2 regions of the Ureibacillus chungkukjangi genome follow, and region 1 is predicted to be linked to the other one. Evidence: a T-box and tRNA genes for the amino acid it is inferred to sense, from the RefSeq annotation. Region 1 holds a T-box; the other holds one or more tRNA genes.

The links. A T-box is a leader RNA that pairs with one kind of tRNA and senses whether it is charged. The one in region 1 lies ahead of argS (arginine--tRNA ligase), so its partner is inferred to be a tRNA-Arg.
Region 2: it encodes a tRNA-Arg, which carries the amino acid that the T-box ahead of argS (arginine--tRNA ligase) is inferred to sense. The anticodon was not compared.

What each region holds. Positions count from the first base shown of each region.
Region 1 covers NZ_CP085009.1:3,865,420-3,872,831, reverse strand. Annotated here, with positions in the region: gene LG296_RS19125 (tripartite tricarboxylate transporter permease) at 1-42, shown strand, start outside; gene LG296_RS19120 (SLC13 family permease) at 112-1,473, shown strand; gene LG296_RS19115 (LURP-one-related/scramblase family protein) at 1,620-2,117, shown strand; gene argS (arginine--tRNA ligase) at 2,170-3,849, opposite strand; T-box leader at 3,886-4,108, opposite strand; gene LG296_RS19105 (NAD(P)H-dependent oxidoreductase) at 4,164-4,841, opposite strand; gene LG296_RS19100 (LacI family DNA-binding transcriptional regulator) at 5,023-6,009, shown strand; gene hisD (histidinol dehydrogenase) at 6,212-7,412, shown strand, end outside.
Region 2 covers NZ_CP085009.1:3,103,416-3,110,827, forward strand. Annotated here, with positions in the region: gene LG296_RS15405 (sugar-binding transcriptional regulator) at 2-1,033, opposite strand; gene LG296_RS15410 (glutaredoxin family protein) at 1,185-1,418, opposite strand; gene LG296_RS15415 (spore coat protein) at 1,546-2,166, shown strand; gene LG296_RS15420 (amino acid ABC transporter ATP-binding protein) at 2,229-2,951, opposite strand; gene LG296_RS15425 (amino acid ABC transporter permease) at 2,948-3,655, opposite strand; gene LG296_RS15430 (basic amino acid ABC transporter substrate-binding protein) at 3,674-4,468, opposite strand; tRNA gene LG296_RS15435 (tRNA-Arg) at 4,976-5,050, opposite strand; gene clpP (ATP-dependent Clp endopeptidase proteolytic subunit ClpP) at 5,471-6,061, shown strand; gene LG296_RS15445 (HPr family phosphocarrier protein) at 6,534-6,791, opposite strand; gene whiA (DNA-binding protein WhiA) at 6,935-7,412, opposite strand, start outside.

The sequences.
Region 1 (7,412 bases):
CTGTTTAAGAAAAAGAAAAATGATCATACCATTGCTAGCTAAAATAATATAGGAACAAAGTCTACCAATGAAAAAAGGTAGACTTTCCTGCTTTAAAGGGAGTCTTTTCACATGCAAAAGAGAGCTTTATTGTTCATAGTGATAGTACTATATCTGATTTTTTTCATTATTCCATGGGAAATGAATATCAAGATTCAAGCTATTGCAGCACTTATGATTATTCAAATTCTATGGGTAGGTAAGGTGTTTCCTTTAGCTTATAGTTCGCTCCTGGTAATACTATTATTTTCATTTCACTTTTTTTCCTACGAGGAGACATTAACATATTTAGGCTCCGATGTGGTTTGGCTGCTCTTTTCAACCTTCATTCTATCAAATGCCTTAATTGATACGGGGCTCGCAAATAGAATGTCCTTGTCGATTTTAAAACTATCTCGTGGTGCTAGCAGAACACTTTTGCCGATCTCTTTTGCATCAGTTTTTGTCATCTCCATTTTGGTCCCCTCCAATGTGGGAAAGGCAAGCTTAATATCTTCTGTTCTAGATAGTTTAATCAAAAGCTTAGGGGCGATTCAAAATGCTAAAAATCTAGCAAAATCACTTTTTATAGGCATTACATATCTCGTACCAATTGCAGGAGCTTTCATAGCAACTGGCGCAAGTTCAACGATTTACGCTTATAGTCTTTTTGCGCAGCATGGGACGACAATCCATTTTTTAAATTGGATTTACATTTTTGGGGTACCTATTATCATTTTTGCTATTTTCCTATGGATCCTCTTTTTGTTCATGTATCCTCCTGAAGCAATTAATAGAGAATATTTACTAACACTTATAGAAGAAGAGATTCATAAACTCGGTAAAATGAGTCGTAATGAAAAGAAAATGCTCTGGATAATCGGTTTTACGCTTCTTTTATGGATGACTCAAGATATTCATGGCTATTCGATTCCATTGATCGGCTTGTTGGGTGCCTGTTTAACAATGCTTCCGGGTATAGGAATTTGGGAATGGAATCAAGCAAAGAAATCAGTGAATTGGGATATTATCCTCTTTTTTGCCTCGACTTTGATGGTATCAGGAATGCTTATTGACACGGGGACCATTAATTGGCTGTCAAAATATTTAAACGTCTTGATAGATTCACAATCTCCATTTGTGATTGTGCTAATCTTGGTTTTAATAACCTCGTTACTTAGAATTATGTTTGTTAATGTACTTGGGTTTTTGGCCATTATGCTACCTCTTGCTTTTACCTTGGGTGATACTTTGAGTGGAGTTTCAGCATTACTGCTGGCAAAAGCGGTCTTTCTTGCAGGAATACCTGGCTTCTTTTTTATCACTCAATCACCTGTACATTTAATTAGCTATTCCTATGGGTACTTTACTGAGAGGGAGTTATTTCGAGTAGGGGTAATTGCTTCTTTAGTATGGGTGGGGATTATCTGCTTAGCTTTTTGGGTGTTTTGGTAGGAAATACAGTATTATGGGCGTGTTAGGTTTTTCATCCTAGCATGCTTATTTAATGTGAGTATGTATATACATAAATTGGTTAATTTTGTTATATTGAAATTGGTTAAAAAGAACGTAGCATATTATAAATCTAAGGAGGTGCTTGAATGAAACACTTGTATATAAAGCAAAAGGTTTTTAGTTTAAGTGGAAAATTCACCGTAAAGGATCAGCAGGAGAAGGATGTTTATTATGTGGAAGGGAGCTTTATGAAGCTTCCGAAAACGTTCTCTATTATGAATACAGCAAGAGATGAAGTAGCACTTATTACAAAAAAGATGTTCAGCTTTTTGCCTAAGTTTTTTGTTGAGGTGAATGGCAAAGAGGCCGTAACGATTAAGAAGGAATTTTCTTTTTTTAAGCCACGCTATACCATTGAAGCAGCTGGAATTGAGGTAAAGGGCAACTGGTGGGATATGAATTTTCAGGTATTGCAGCATGGAGAAGTAGTCGGAAGTGTTAGCAAGGAGTGGTTTACATGGGGCGATAGCTATAAGGTTCAAATCATTAACGAAGAGATGGAGACAATCATTATTGCTCTAGTTGTGGCAATAGACTGTGTAAAGGCAGACCAATCCGCAGCAGCCAACTCAGCAACAATGTAATATTGACTAAAAGCCGGTTCAATTAAACGCATATTGAATCGGCTATTTACTTTTACATTTCCTTAGGTGCTTTGATGCCTAATAATCGTAAGCTTTCTTCTAAAACAATTGAGACAGCATAGGCGACCTTTAATCTGTCCTTTTCTAAGCTTTCGCCTGTTAAGAATTTCGTATTGGCATAATATTTATTGAAGCTTCTTGCTAATGACAAACTATATTTTGCAATGATTGCCGGGCTAGCCTGAGAAAACGCATTTTCCACGACATTAGGGAAGGATTCGAGTAGCTTTATAATTTCCCACGCTTCTGTATCTAGGTAATGCAGGTAACTATCAGATAAAGTAAATTCTCCCTTAGCTAAAAGTGTATGAATACGGGCATTTGTATATTGAATATAAGGACCTGTTTCACCTTCAAAGGTAACCATTTTTTCTATTGAAAACTCAATGTCATTCATACGGTCATTTTTAAGATCATTGAAGATTACGGCACCAATACCAACTTCATTTGCAACTGCGGCTTTATTTAAAAGGCCAGGATTCTTCACTTCAATATTATTCTTGGCAGCTTCAATCGTTTCCTTCAAAACGTCGGCAAGCAAGACCACTTTTCGTTTACGAGTAGACATTTTCTTGCCGTCCTTTAGCATCATGCCAAAGGGGATGTGTTCGCAGTTCTCCGCAAAGGCATAGCCCATTTTTTTAAGAATAGCAAATAGCTGTTTAAAATGAAGGGACTGTTCATTGCCGACTATATAAAATAGTTTTGCGGGCTGATACATTTTATGACGATAAAGAGCAGCAGCCAAGTCTCTTGTTGCATATAAAGTAGCCCCATCCTTCTTTGTTATCAAACAAGGAGGCATGTTTTCTAGTTGGACAACCATTGCACCATCAGACTCTTCAAGTAATTCTTTTTCAGTTAGCTCTTCAACAACGAATTCCATTTTATCGTTATAAAAGGCTTCACCACTGAAGGAGTCAAATGATACCCCAAGCATGTTATAGATTTGCTCGAATTCCTTTAACGATGCCAAACGGAACCACTTCCATAAGGAAAGCATTTCATCATTACCTTCTTCTAGAGCTTTAAAGGTCAGGCGTGCTTGATTATTTAATGCTTCATTGTGCACAGCCTCATCATGGAATTTTACATAAATTTTAAATAGCTCTTCAATGGGATTTTGCTCGATAGCCTCTTTGTTTCCCCATAATTGATAGGCTACAATCAGCTTTCCAAATTGTGTTCCCCAGTCACCTAAATGATTGATGCGGGTTGCTTCATATCCTTGTTTTTCAGAAATATTGGCAAGGGCGTTTCCAATAACAGTGGAGCGAAGATGCCCCATTGAAAACGGCTTTGCAATATTAGGAGAGGAAAAATCTAAAACAACCATTTGCCCATTTTTTGGTTTTCCCCCATATTGATTTTTGTGTACTAAGACGTTATGAATAACTTCTTTTGCAAATTGTAATTGATTGAAAAAGACATTGATATAAGCATTTTCAACTCTTACTTCTTTGATAAATTTCCCGTGAATTTTCGTAGCTAATTCTTCAGCAATTAATGTAGGTGACTTTTTATATGCTTTCGCTAAGGTAAAGCAAGGGAATGCCAAATCGCCTAAACCCGTATGCTTTGGTGTCTCTAGTAGGCCTTCAATTTCCTGGGTAGAATAACTTTCTTCTAAAGCTAATGAAATAATCCCTGCAAGCTTTGTTTTCACCACCATAACCTCCTTAAAATATAAAAAGCCCTCGTCTCTATATAAAGAGACGAGAGCTTAGATTCCCGTGGTACCACTCTAGTTGCTACAATATAATGTAGCCGCTTTTTTCGTTGTTAACGAGGTGTCTTCCCCGGTATTCTCTACGAACTGTGTTCAAGAAACTTCTCCAAAGTGCGTTTCGCCAATACTTCCAGATTAGGCTCCCACCATCCCTAACTCGCTTTGCTTTTCATATGGCTACTCTCTTTTTCACGGAATTTTCGAAAATTAAATTAAATTGATTTTATCCAATCATTTCCTAAAAAGCAAGGAAATTATTATTCCACCCATTTCACAACATCATCAAAGGGTCTGCGAGTTTTTGGACGAGGATCATTTGTACGATAACCAAAGGCTACCATGACAGAAATGCCAAAATGTCCATCCTCCAACAAGGCTTCGTCAGCAAGAAGCTGATTCATTTTTTCAATATTAAAGCCTTCAATCGGGCAGGAATCGATGCCGATTTGAGCAGCAGCGGTCATCATATTGCCAAGTGCGACATAGGTTTGCTTACATGCCCAGTCAAAAATATGGCGAGCTCCATCTAATAATTTGAAATCATCTCTTTGGAACTCTTCCACGCGTTCTAAAAAGGTCGCTAAATGCTCCTCAGGGAAATGGGTAACATTTCTTAAGTGATCCTGTAAATAATCCGAATTGTACATTGTGTCAAGCTTTGTTCTAGCTAGGATAATGACAAAGTGACTTGCATCTGGAAGCTTGCTGAACGCTCCCCATGATGAGTTTTTAATTTTTTCACGAAGCTCGGAGCTTTGCACTACAACAAAGCGCCATGGCTCAAAACCAAAGGAACTAGGTGATAATCGACCTGTTTCTAAAATAAAGCGAAAATCGTCATCGGATATTACCTTGTTAGCATCAAATTCCTTAGTAGCATGTCTAAAATGATAGGCTTTTAAAATTTCTTGTTTTAAGTCTTCTTTATTACTCAACTTGACTCACTCCTTTGTTTCACTAGAAATTAGTTGTTAGTATAGTCTTTATAAAATAATCTATCATTTATTTTGATTCCCTGATATTCGCTTGCTTTAACATTCTACTATTAGTAAAATGCTGCGTTGGTGTATAATTTACTATAATTATTGATTTGATGAGGGTAGGAATGGATGGATTATGAGTAATGGAATTAATGCTAGGGATGTAGCTAAGCTTGCAGGAGTATCACAATCTTCAGTTTCCAGAGTCTTTTTTGGGGGAGCTTCAGTTTCAGAGAAAACACGTAAGAAGGTGTTGGCTGCGGCTGAGGAATTAGGGTATGTTCCGAATGAGTTTGCTCGTAGTTTAATTACAAACAAAACGAGGCTAATTGGTCTTGTGATGAAGGGCGTTCATAACCCGTTCTATCCACAGGTTTTACAGGAGTTTACTACGCATTTTAATGAGCTTGGCTATACGATTTTGTTTGTTCACACAAACCATGATGAGATTCAAAAAGAAGATATAGAAATGCTTTTACATTATCATGTGGCAGGAGTGATAATTACGGACGCTACGCTTTCGCTAAAGGTAATAGAGGAATTCAAAAACAATAAAATCCCGGTAGTTTTATTTAATCGAAAAGTGGAAGAGCCAAACTTCTTTTCGGTAGGTACAAACAATTTAGAGGCAAGCCGTCAGATTGCCAAATTTTTAATAGAAAAAGGCTGCAAAGATATGGCCTATATTTCAGGTGCACGAAATACATCCACAAGTATCGAACGTGAAAAAGGCTTTTCGGAAATGTTAGCAGAAAATAAGGTGCCATATAAGATTTATCATTCGGATTATTCCTATGATGGAGGCTTTAAAACAGCGAAAGAGATTATACAGGCTGGGGATATACCATCTGCATTTTTTGTAGCAAATGATATTATGGCATTAGGTGTGTTAGATGCGCTTCGTGAGCAATCAATCGATGTACCAGCAAAAACTAAGGTAATTGGCTTTGATAATATCGAAATGGCGGCTTGGCCAATCTATAATTTAACCACGTGGGAGCAGCCAATCGCACAAATGGCCAAAGAAACCGTTTCTTACATCATTTCTGAAATAGAGGAGTACACAGATAGAATCGGCAATATAGAGATAAATGGAGAGCTAATCGAGAGAAAAACAACATAAGGGTATTGACAATTTGTTATTATCAGAATATTCTAGTGTTATAGATTAATTGCATACGTATTCATAAACTTGTGGATACGTTTATTTTTTAGAAGCTTTTGCATACGTATTCATTTTTTAGGCACTAGTTCTTTTAATATTTTTGAACACGCTTTCAATACGTTGTGTAAGCGTATTCACCACTCATGAGGAGGAATTGTTAATGGTAAAGGTAATCAAAGCTGGTAAATCAAAAGAGGAAGTTTCAAAGAATGATTTAGAAGTAACAAAAATCGTAGCAAATGCAATTCAAGATATCGAAAATCGAGGAGACGTAGCTGTACGTGAATATTCCGAGAAATTCGATAAATGGTCTCCAGAATCATTCCGATTATCTGAAGAACAAATTCGTGAAATCGTTGCAAAGGTTCCTGAAGAAACAATTGAAGACATTAAATTTGCTCAAAAAAATATCCAAGCATTTGCTGAAGCTCAATTAGCTTCTTTAAGTGATGTAGAAGTAGAAAATATTCCTGGTGTTATTTTGGGTCATAAAAATATTCCTGTAAGCAGTGTAGGCTGCTATATTCCAGGAGGACGTTACCCAATGGTTGCGTCTGCACATATGAGTGTTCTTACAGCTAAGGTTGCCGGTGTAAAACGTGTTATAGCATGTACACCACCAATTAACGGTGAAGTACCAAACGCAACAATTGCTGCTATGTATCTAGCAGGAGCAGATGAAATCTATCTTTTAGGTGGAATTCAAGCAATGGCAGCAATGGCAATCGGTACAGAAACAATCGAATCTGTTGATATGATTGTTGGACCCGGTAATGCATTTGTTGCTGAGGCCAAACGTCAATTATTCGGACGCGTTGGAATCGATTTATTTGCAGGTCCAACTGAAACATTAGTAGTAGCAGATGAGACATCAGATGCTGAAATCATTGCTACAGATTTACTTGGTCAGGGTGAACACGGACCAACTTCACCTGGTGCATTAATTACAACTTCTGAAAAGTTAGCACAGGAAACGATTGAAGAAATCGAAAGACAGCTTCAAGTATTACCGACTGCTGATGTGGCACGTATTTCTTGGGAAGACTATGGTCAAATTTTGTTAGTTGATAGTTTAGAAGAAGCGGTGGTAGAGGCAGATAAATTAGCTTTCGAACACGTGGAGATTTTAACAGAAAATCCTGATTACTTCTTAGAAAATATGAAAAATTATGGCTGTCTATTCTTAGGACCAGAAACTAACGTTGCCTATGGTGACAAGGTGATCGGTACAAACCATACGCTTCCAACAAAAGGCGCTGCACGTTATACAGGTGGTCTTTGGGTAGGGAAATTCATCAAAACAGTAACTTATCAAAAGGTAACAGAAGAGGCTTCTGCTTATATCGGTGAATATGCCGCTC
Region 2 (7,412 bases), 760 kb from region 1:
TCTATTTTTCTAAAATGGCATTAGCTGCCCCTTCATCAGTAATAAGGACTGTTTGCTTTGTACCATCAATCTTGAAATAGGCTTGAATTGCTTTTGCCTTAAGTGATCCACCAGCAACAGCTACTATGTGCGGGCTTTGCTTGACCTGCTCGAGCTGAATCCCAATGGTATTGATTCGGTATATTATTTCGCCTGTTTCGTCAAAATAATAACCAAATGCTTCTCCTACTGCATTTTTTTCATTTAACATATTGATGATGGCTTCATTGGAGTTTCTCCTATGTGCCATTTCGTTAGCTGACCCTATGCCATGAATGACAATATCAATATCGTCATAGAAGTCGAGTACTTCCTTTACCATCGGCTCTTTAACCATTGTAGCGAAGGCATTTTCACTTAGGTTTTCTGGCAAGTATAAGGTACGAAACTCAGCACCACATTTTGACGCAAATTGTGATACAAGCGTGTTTGCTTGTAGGTTCATTTCATTCCCCAGACTTCCACGTGCTGCAATAAATGTGAGTGCACTAAGCGATTTTGTAGGAGACAAAAAGCTTGTTAATGCAGCGACAGTGCTGCCACCTGTAATTGCGACTGTGTTGTCTTTTTTAGCAACAGCGGTTAAGTATTCGCTGGCTTCTTTACCTAATAGCTGTGTAGTACTACTTTCAATATTTACATCACCAGGAACTATTATTACCTTCTTAATATCTAAAATTTGGGCTAGCTTCTTTTCCTTTAAACTAAGTCCTGAAGCTTCCTGGAAGGTTTCTTTTAGTTCTTCAAGTATTTCATACCCTTTATTGGTACAAATCATACCTTTTTGTGACGTTTCAATTAGTTGTTGATCATTTAAAATCGTTATTTCATTGCGGACTGTACGTTCTGAAATATTCAATGTATCTAAAATCATCCTTCGACCAATCGGACCAGCTACAGCAATTGTTTGTAGAATTCGATAACGCTGCTGGATGATTGACGATAGCTCAGGCACAAGCAAGTGAACAGCTTCCTTTTGACTTTCATTATTCAAGAAACACACCTACAACTTTCAGTGGGTTCATTTTTGTCCCATTATATATTTATTGTCCCACTTAACTTAAAAAAATATTCTACTCTTAGAGTATACAATTTTACGCGATATTCTACAAATATTTTGATTATTTTTTTAAAGCATCCCAATTCTAAGGTTGGAATGCTTCATAAAGAGTGACGTAGTCAAGGTTCCCATACTGAATTATTGCCCCATTTTTTTCAACAACAGGAATCATTAACATGTATTTCTCATGTAAAGCTTCATTTTCTTCTATATTTATGACGTCAATTTCAAAGGGAAAATCGCTTTGAAGAAGCTTTAAAGTCAGTAATCCCTCTTCACATAATGAACAGCCTGGTCTTGAATAATAATTTACCCTCATAATAAATAATTCCTCCGACTAAATTCTTCCTCCTTAGAATCGCAAAATTCTACCGAATAATCAACTTACAACTACACAAACTAATTTCGTACGTTTTTGTACACTAAAATCTGGGAGGAATACTACAATGGACAATCAATTCATGAATGAACCTCAAGCAACTCAAGGAAATATGCCTCTTTCAATGAATCATGGTGCACATGAAGTAATGGACGTTCATGAGGTACTAAGTGCTGCAATCGGTGGAATGAATACATTTATCTTCTTCCGTCCTCATGTACAGGACCAAGAGCTTCTAAATATTTTGGACAGACAATATGCATTCATGCTAGACGAGTATAATATTACGGCTGAATGCTTCAAAACTGGACAAGATCCAAGTCACCCTACTCGCTCTTACAAAATGCAAATGGGTAATGATACAAACTATGGTTTAACACCGAGCCAGCCTAAAAAACCAATGACGTCAGCTAACGAAATTAATGACGGTATTATTTCAGGTTTCTTGATGAACGCTCACAAAATGGGAGCTACAGGTAAAACAACTGCAGCACTTGAATCGACAAACCCAGTTGTTCGTCGAGTTTTACAGGACTCCATTCAAAATTGTATTGAAATGGCATACGAGTTATCTCTTTACCAAAACAAAAAAGGCTACTACCAAGTACCACAGCTTTCACCAGCAGACATGCAAACAATGTTAAATATGTATGGACAAGCTGAAAAAGCTAAGGATATGCCTAACTAAGTTAGATAAAAACAAAAGGATCCATTTGATGTAATCTTGCATCAAATGGATCCTTTTCGATTTTACAATATTTTCCCTAAAAATGCTTTCGTTCGCTCGTTTTGCGGAGCATCGAAAAGTTTTTCTGGTTGGCCTTGCTCTACAATATAGCCACCATCCATAAACACTACTCGATCTGCTACCTCGCGAGCAAATCCCATTTCATGAGTTACAACTACCATCGTCATTCCCTCATGCGCTAATTGCTTCATAACATCCAACACTTCTTTAACCATTTCAGGATCTAGTGCAGATGTTGGTTCGTCAAATAGCATCACTTTCGGCTTCATCGCTAGGGCACGAGCAATAGCTACACGCTGCTGCTGTCCCCCTGAAAGTTGCTGTGGATAGTTATACGCCTTTTCACGAAGTCCTACCTTATCCAACAATTCTAAAGCTAAGTTCTCTGCTTCACTTTTTGAAAGCTTTCGAATAAACATCGGAGCCATTATAATATTTTCAATAACCGTCATATGCGGAAACAAATTAAACTGCTGGAACACCATTCCAACCTCAGTGCGTATTAAGTTGATGTCTGTTTTAGAATCATTGACTTGAACACCTTCGATATAGATCGCTCCATCTGTAATTTCCTCTAGTAAATTAATACATCGTAAAAACGTACTCTTACCAGAACCCGAAGGACCAATCACGCAAACTACTTCTTTTTCACGAACTTCATAGTTAATCCCTTTTAAAACATCTAATTTCCCAAAGGATTTATGTAGGTTCTCTACTTTAATCATACATCAACCCGCCCTTCTCGCTTTTTTCGCGGATTGTAATCGATGCTAAATCGTCTTTCAATGAATGCTACTAGTTTCGTAATGATAAAGGTTAATAGTAAGTATAGAACTGCAGCTACTAAGTATGGCTCCCAGAAACGGAAATGTGCACCTGAGACTATTTTTGCTGCATATAAAATATCATTTGCTGCAATAACTGTTACTAAAGAAGAATCCTTCAATAACGCGATAAATTCGTTTCCTAACGGTGGAATCATTCGACGAATTGCTTGTGGCAAAATGACTCTTCGCATCGCTTGCCCATGTGTTAGACCAAGGGAACGTGCAGCCTCCATTTGTCCCTTATCAATCGATTCAATCCCTGCACGGATAATTTCCGCATTATAGGCCGCACTATTTAAAATAAGGGCCGTAATCCCCGAAACCATAAAGCCAAATGATTGACCGAAAACCGTGGGTATTAATGCCAAATGGATGATTAAAATCTGCACAAGCATTGGGGTACCACGGAAGAGATCGACATAGAGCTTACATGGCCAATAGAGCCATTTTCTCTTTGATGTCTTTCCTAAACCGAGAAATACCCCAAAAATGATTCCACCAATATAACCGCAAATTGTTAATACGATCGTCACCCAAATACCATTGATAAAAAACTCACGGTAGTCCCAGATCAAATCCCAACGCATATCTAAGAAGTCCATCTGAAACCCTCCATCTAATTATTCGATTTCTTGCCCTGTAATTTCAGCTAGCTTTCCGCTTTCCTTCAGCTTTTGGATTCCTTCATTTAAAATATCCAGCACTTCTTTATTCCCTTTTTTAACCATTAATCCATAGTATTCTTTTTCAAAGCTATCATCTTCAATAGATTTTAGTTTCGATTCTGGATTATTTTTTATATATTCAATAATTACTGCGTTATCGCCAATTACAGCATCAACAGTACCGTTGATAAGCTCTTGAATAGCAACTGGTGTAGTTTCGTAAGGTTTAATATTTGCACTAGTTTTCCCTTGTAGGTCTTGGGCTGCAAAATGTCCCGTAGTATTCATTTGAACACCGATCTTTTTATCAGCTATATCTTGTAGAGATTCAATATCAGATTCTTCCTTTGTTACGATTAATTGTGTAGCCTCGTAATAAGGCTCTGTGAAATCATAAGTTTCCTGACGTTCTTCAGTAATAGTAATGGCAGAAATACCTAAATCCACTTCGCTGTTGATCAATTGTTGGAATAAAGGATCCCAACCTACATTGTTAATTTCAAATTCAACGCCCACTTCTTCACCGATGGCATTCACAACATCCACATCAATACCAACGATATTTCCTTTGTCATCAAAGGATTCAAATGGTGCATAGGCAGCATCTGTTCCAACTTTTAGTGTAGTAGTTCCTTCTCCATCCTCACTTGCTGAACCATTTGTCCCTGTTTCTGATGCTCCACATGCAGCTAAAATAATGGAAGCCGCAGCAATGGGTGTAATTAATGAAAATAATTTTTTCTTATTCAACACTGATAATTCCCCCCGAACTCTATTTATCTTTCTAATTCCATAATTCAGATTATTCATAAAATCAGAAAATATATTTACAATTATATAAACTTCACAATATTTAAACAACATAAAATTTTCTAATAAAATTACGGAATGTTACATAGATATGTGAGGTATGGAGGATATGGGGATTAGTGAATATAACTGAAGCCAATTTCGAAGCTAGGTTTTCCTTCTCCACAAAAAAAAACAACCCGAAAAGTTTAGTTAAACTTTTTCGGGTTGTTCTTTTTCTTTATGTTTTCAAACCTTAAACTAAAACACTTGATCATAACTCATAAAAATTTTATATGAAAAGATTGGTAATATTAGTTTAAAGAGAATGAATTTGGGATAAAATGAATTGGTACAGTAATTGCATTTTATCCCGTATTTTTCATTCCCTCTGGATTCTATCAGGCTGCTAAGCTAATAGATCCATGGAAGGTCTACCTTATTAAAATCATAGTTGAAGCAGTAAAATGGCGCCCTCGGAGGGAATCGAACCCCCAGCGGAAGAACCGGAATCTTCTGTGTTATCCATTACACCACGAGGACATCTTATAATAGAAACTTACTCGTAACGCTTTTGAAAATAGAAATTGTTCTTCATTTACATAACTGATAATGCTTTAGGACATAACGCCGATTGTAAAATACGACTTTTCTATTATACAAATGTATACAACGTAATTCAACTATTAAATTGAAGATATATTTGATTATATTGTGTCTGTTTTGTGCAGTTTTTCATCAGATTTTTTCGATAAATAGGGTAGAAATATTAACTTCTATGCTTTACTTCTTATTTAATAATTAAGTCATAGAATAATAGCGGATACATACTGCAATATTTTAGTAAAGGACAGTGTTTTATATTTGACCTTCCTTGACTATTCTGTGTATGATATGTGTACAGCTAAAAGGAATTCTTTTAGCACCAAGTTAACGAATAAATCTTTTTAAGGAGGATTTACAATGAATTTAATTCCTACAGTTATTGAACAAACAAGCCGCGGAGAACGTGCATATGACATTTATTCTCGTCTTCTAAAAGACCGCATCATTTTACTAGGTAGTGCTATCGATGATAATGTGGCAAACTCTATTGTTGCCCAATTATTATTCCTAGCAGCAGAAGATCCAGATAAAGATATTTCTTTATACATCAACTCACCAGGTGGATCAATTACAGCTGGTATGGCAATTTACGATACAATGCAATTTATTAAACCACAAGTTTCAACAATTTGTATCGGTATGGCTGCATCAATGGGTGCTTTCTTACTTGCTGCTGGTGAACCAGGTAAACGTTTTGCTTTACCAAATGCAGAAGTAATGATTCACCAACCACTTGGTGGAGCTCAAGGTCAAGCTACTGAAATTGAAATTGCTGCAAAACGCATTTTATTCTTACGTGATAAATTAAACCAAATCTTATCTGATCGTACTGGTCAACCAATAGAACGCATTTCTAAAGATACTGATCGTGATAATTTCATGACTGCTGAAAATGCAAAAGAATACGGTTTAATCGACCAAATTATTAATCGTGTTGAAGATAAATAAAAACATTAATGGTGAAGAGGATTCATTTCCTCCTCACTATTTTTTTTGCTCTGTTTGCTAAAACTGAATGTTTCTTTGTATGAGAAATAAAGGGAAAAATTCCTCTTAAATTGGTAATTACTCGTATTTTCTTTTAAATAGCGGGAGTTTTTCCGCTTATAGTGGTTAAATCATTGGATTTCCTCTAATTTTTAGCAGATAATCGAACTTTTCCCTCTTATATCTGCTTTTAAAAGGCTTTCATACTAATTAGCGGAAAATTTTCCTCTTATATCCCCACCTAAAAGGCTATCAGAATAATTAACAGGAACTTTTCCTCTTATACCACATCTAAAAGGTTCTCCTACTTTCACCTAGAATCCCCTCTCATCAGCGCTTAAAATCACCATGTATCAAAACAGAGTTTAGAAAAAAAGGAATCTCATTGTTGTGAGATCCCAAAAGTTTGCGAGCGTTTACAAATGATGATAGCTTATTCTTCTCTTTGAATAAGTGAAACTAGTCCTTCTACAGCTTCTTGTTCGTCTTTACCATCAGCGATTAGAGTAATCGTTGTTCCTCTTGCTATGGCTAAACTCATAATACCCATAATAGACTTTGCGTTTACTTTTTTCTCATCCTTTTGTAAGTACACTTCTGATTTGAAGCGATTGGCCTCTTGAACAAACAATGCTGCTTGTCTCGCCTGCAAACCAGATTTTAATTTCACTTCCACATTGGTTTCAACCATTTTTGATACTCCCTTTCAAACCGTTCATCTATATACATTTATCTTATCTAAATTGTATGAAAAGAACAATGATAGAATCCTACAATTTTTGAAAACTTCAGTAAAATTTGGATTTTTCATGAATATTCACTAATTTCCGAGTGTTATTTAATGGTTTCTCCACGTCTTAGACTGTCTGCAATTTCATCGATTTTACGTAATCGATGGTTGACTCCTGACTTACTTACTGCACCTGTAGATACCATTTCACCAAGCTCTTTTAGTGTAACATCCTGATATTCAACTCGAAGCCGAGCAATTTCTCTTAGCTTTTCCGGTAGCTGGTCAAGACCAATCGAGTTTTCTATAAAGCGAATATTCTCGACCTGACGAATAGCTGCACCGATTGTTTTGTTTAAATTGGCGGTTTCACAGTTTACGATACGGTTTACACTGTTTCGCATGTCACGCAAAATTCGAACGTCCTCGAATTTTAGCATAGCTTGTACAGCCCCAACTATCCCCATAAAATCCGAAATTTTTTCCGCTTCTTTTAAATAAGTTACAAACCCTTTTTTACGTTCAATGGTTTTGGCATTTAAGTTGAATTTGTTCATCAAATCCGCTAATGCTTCACCATGC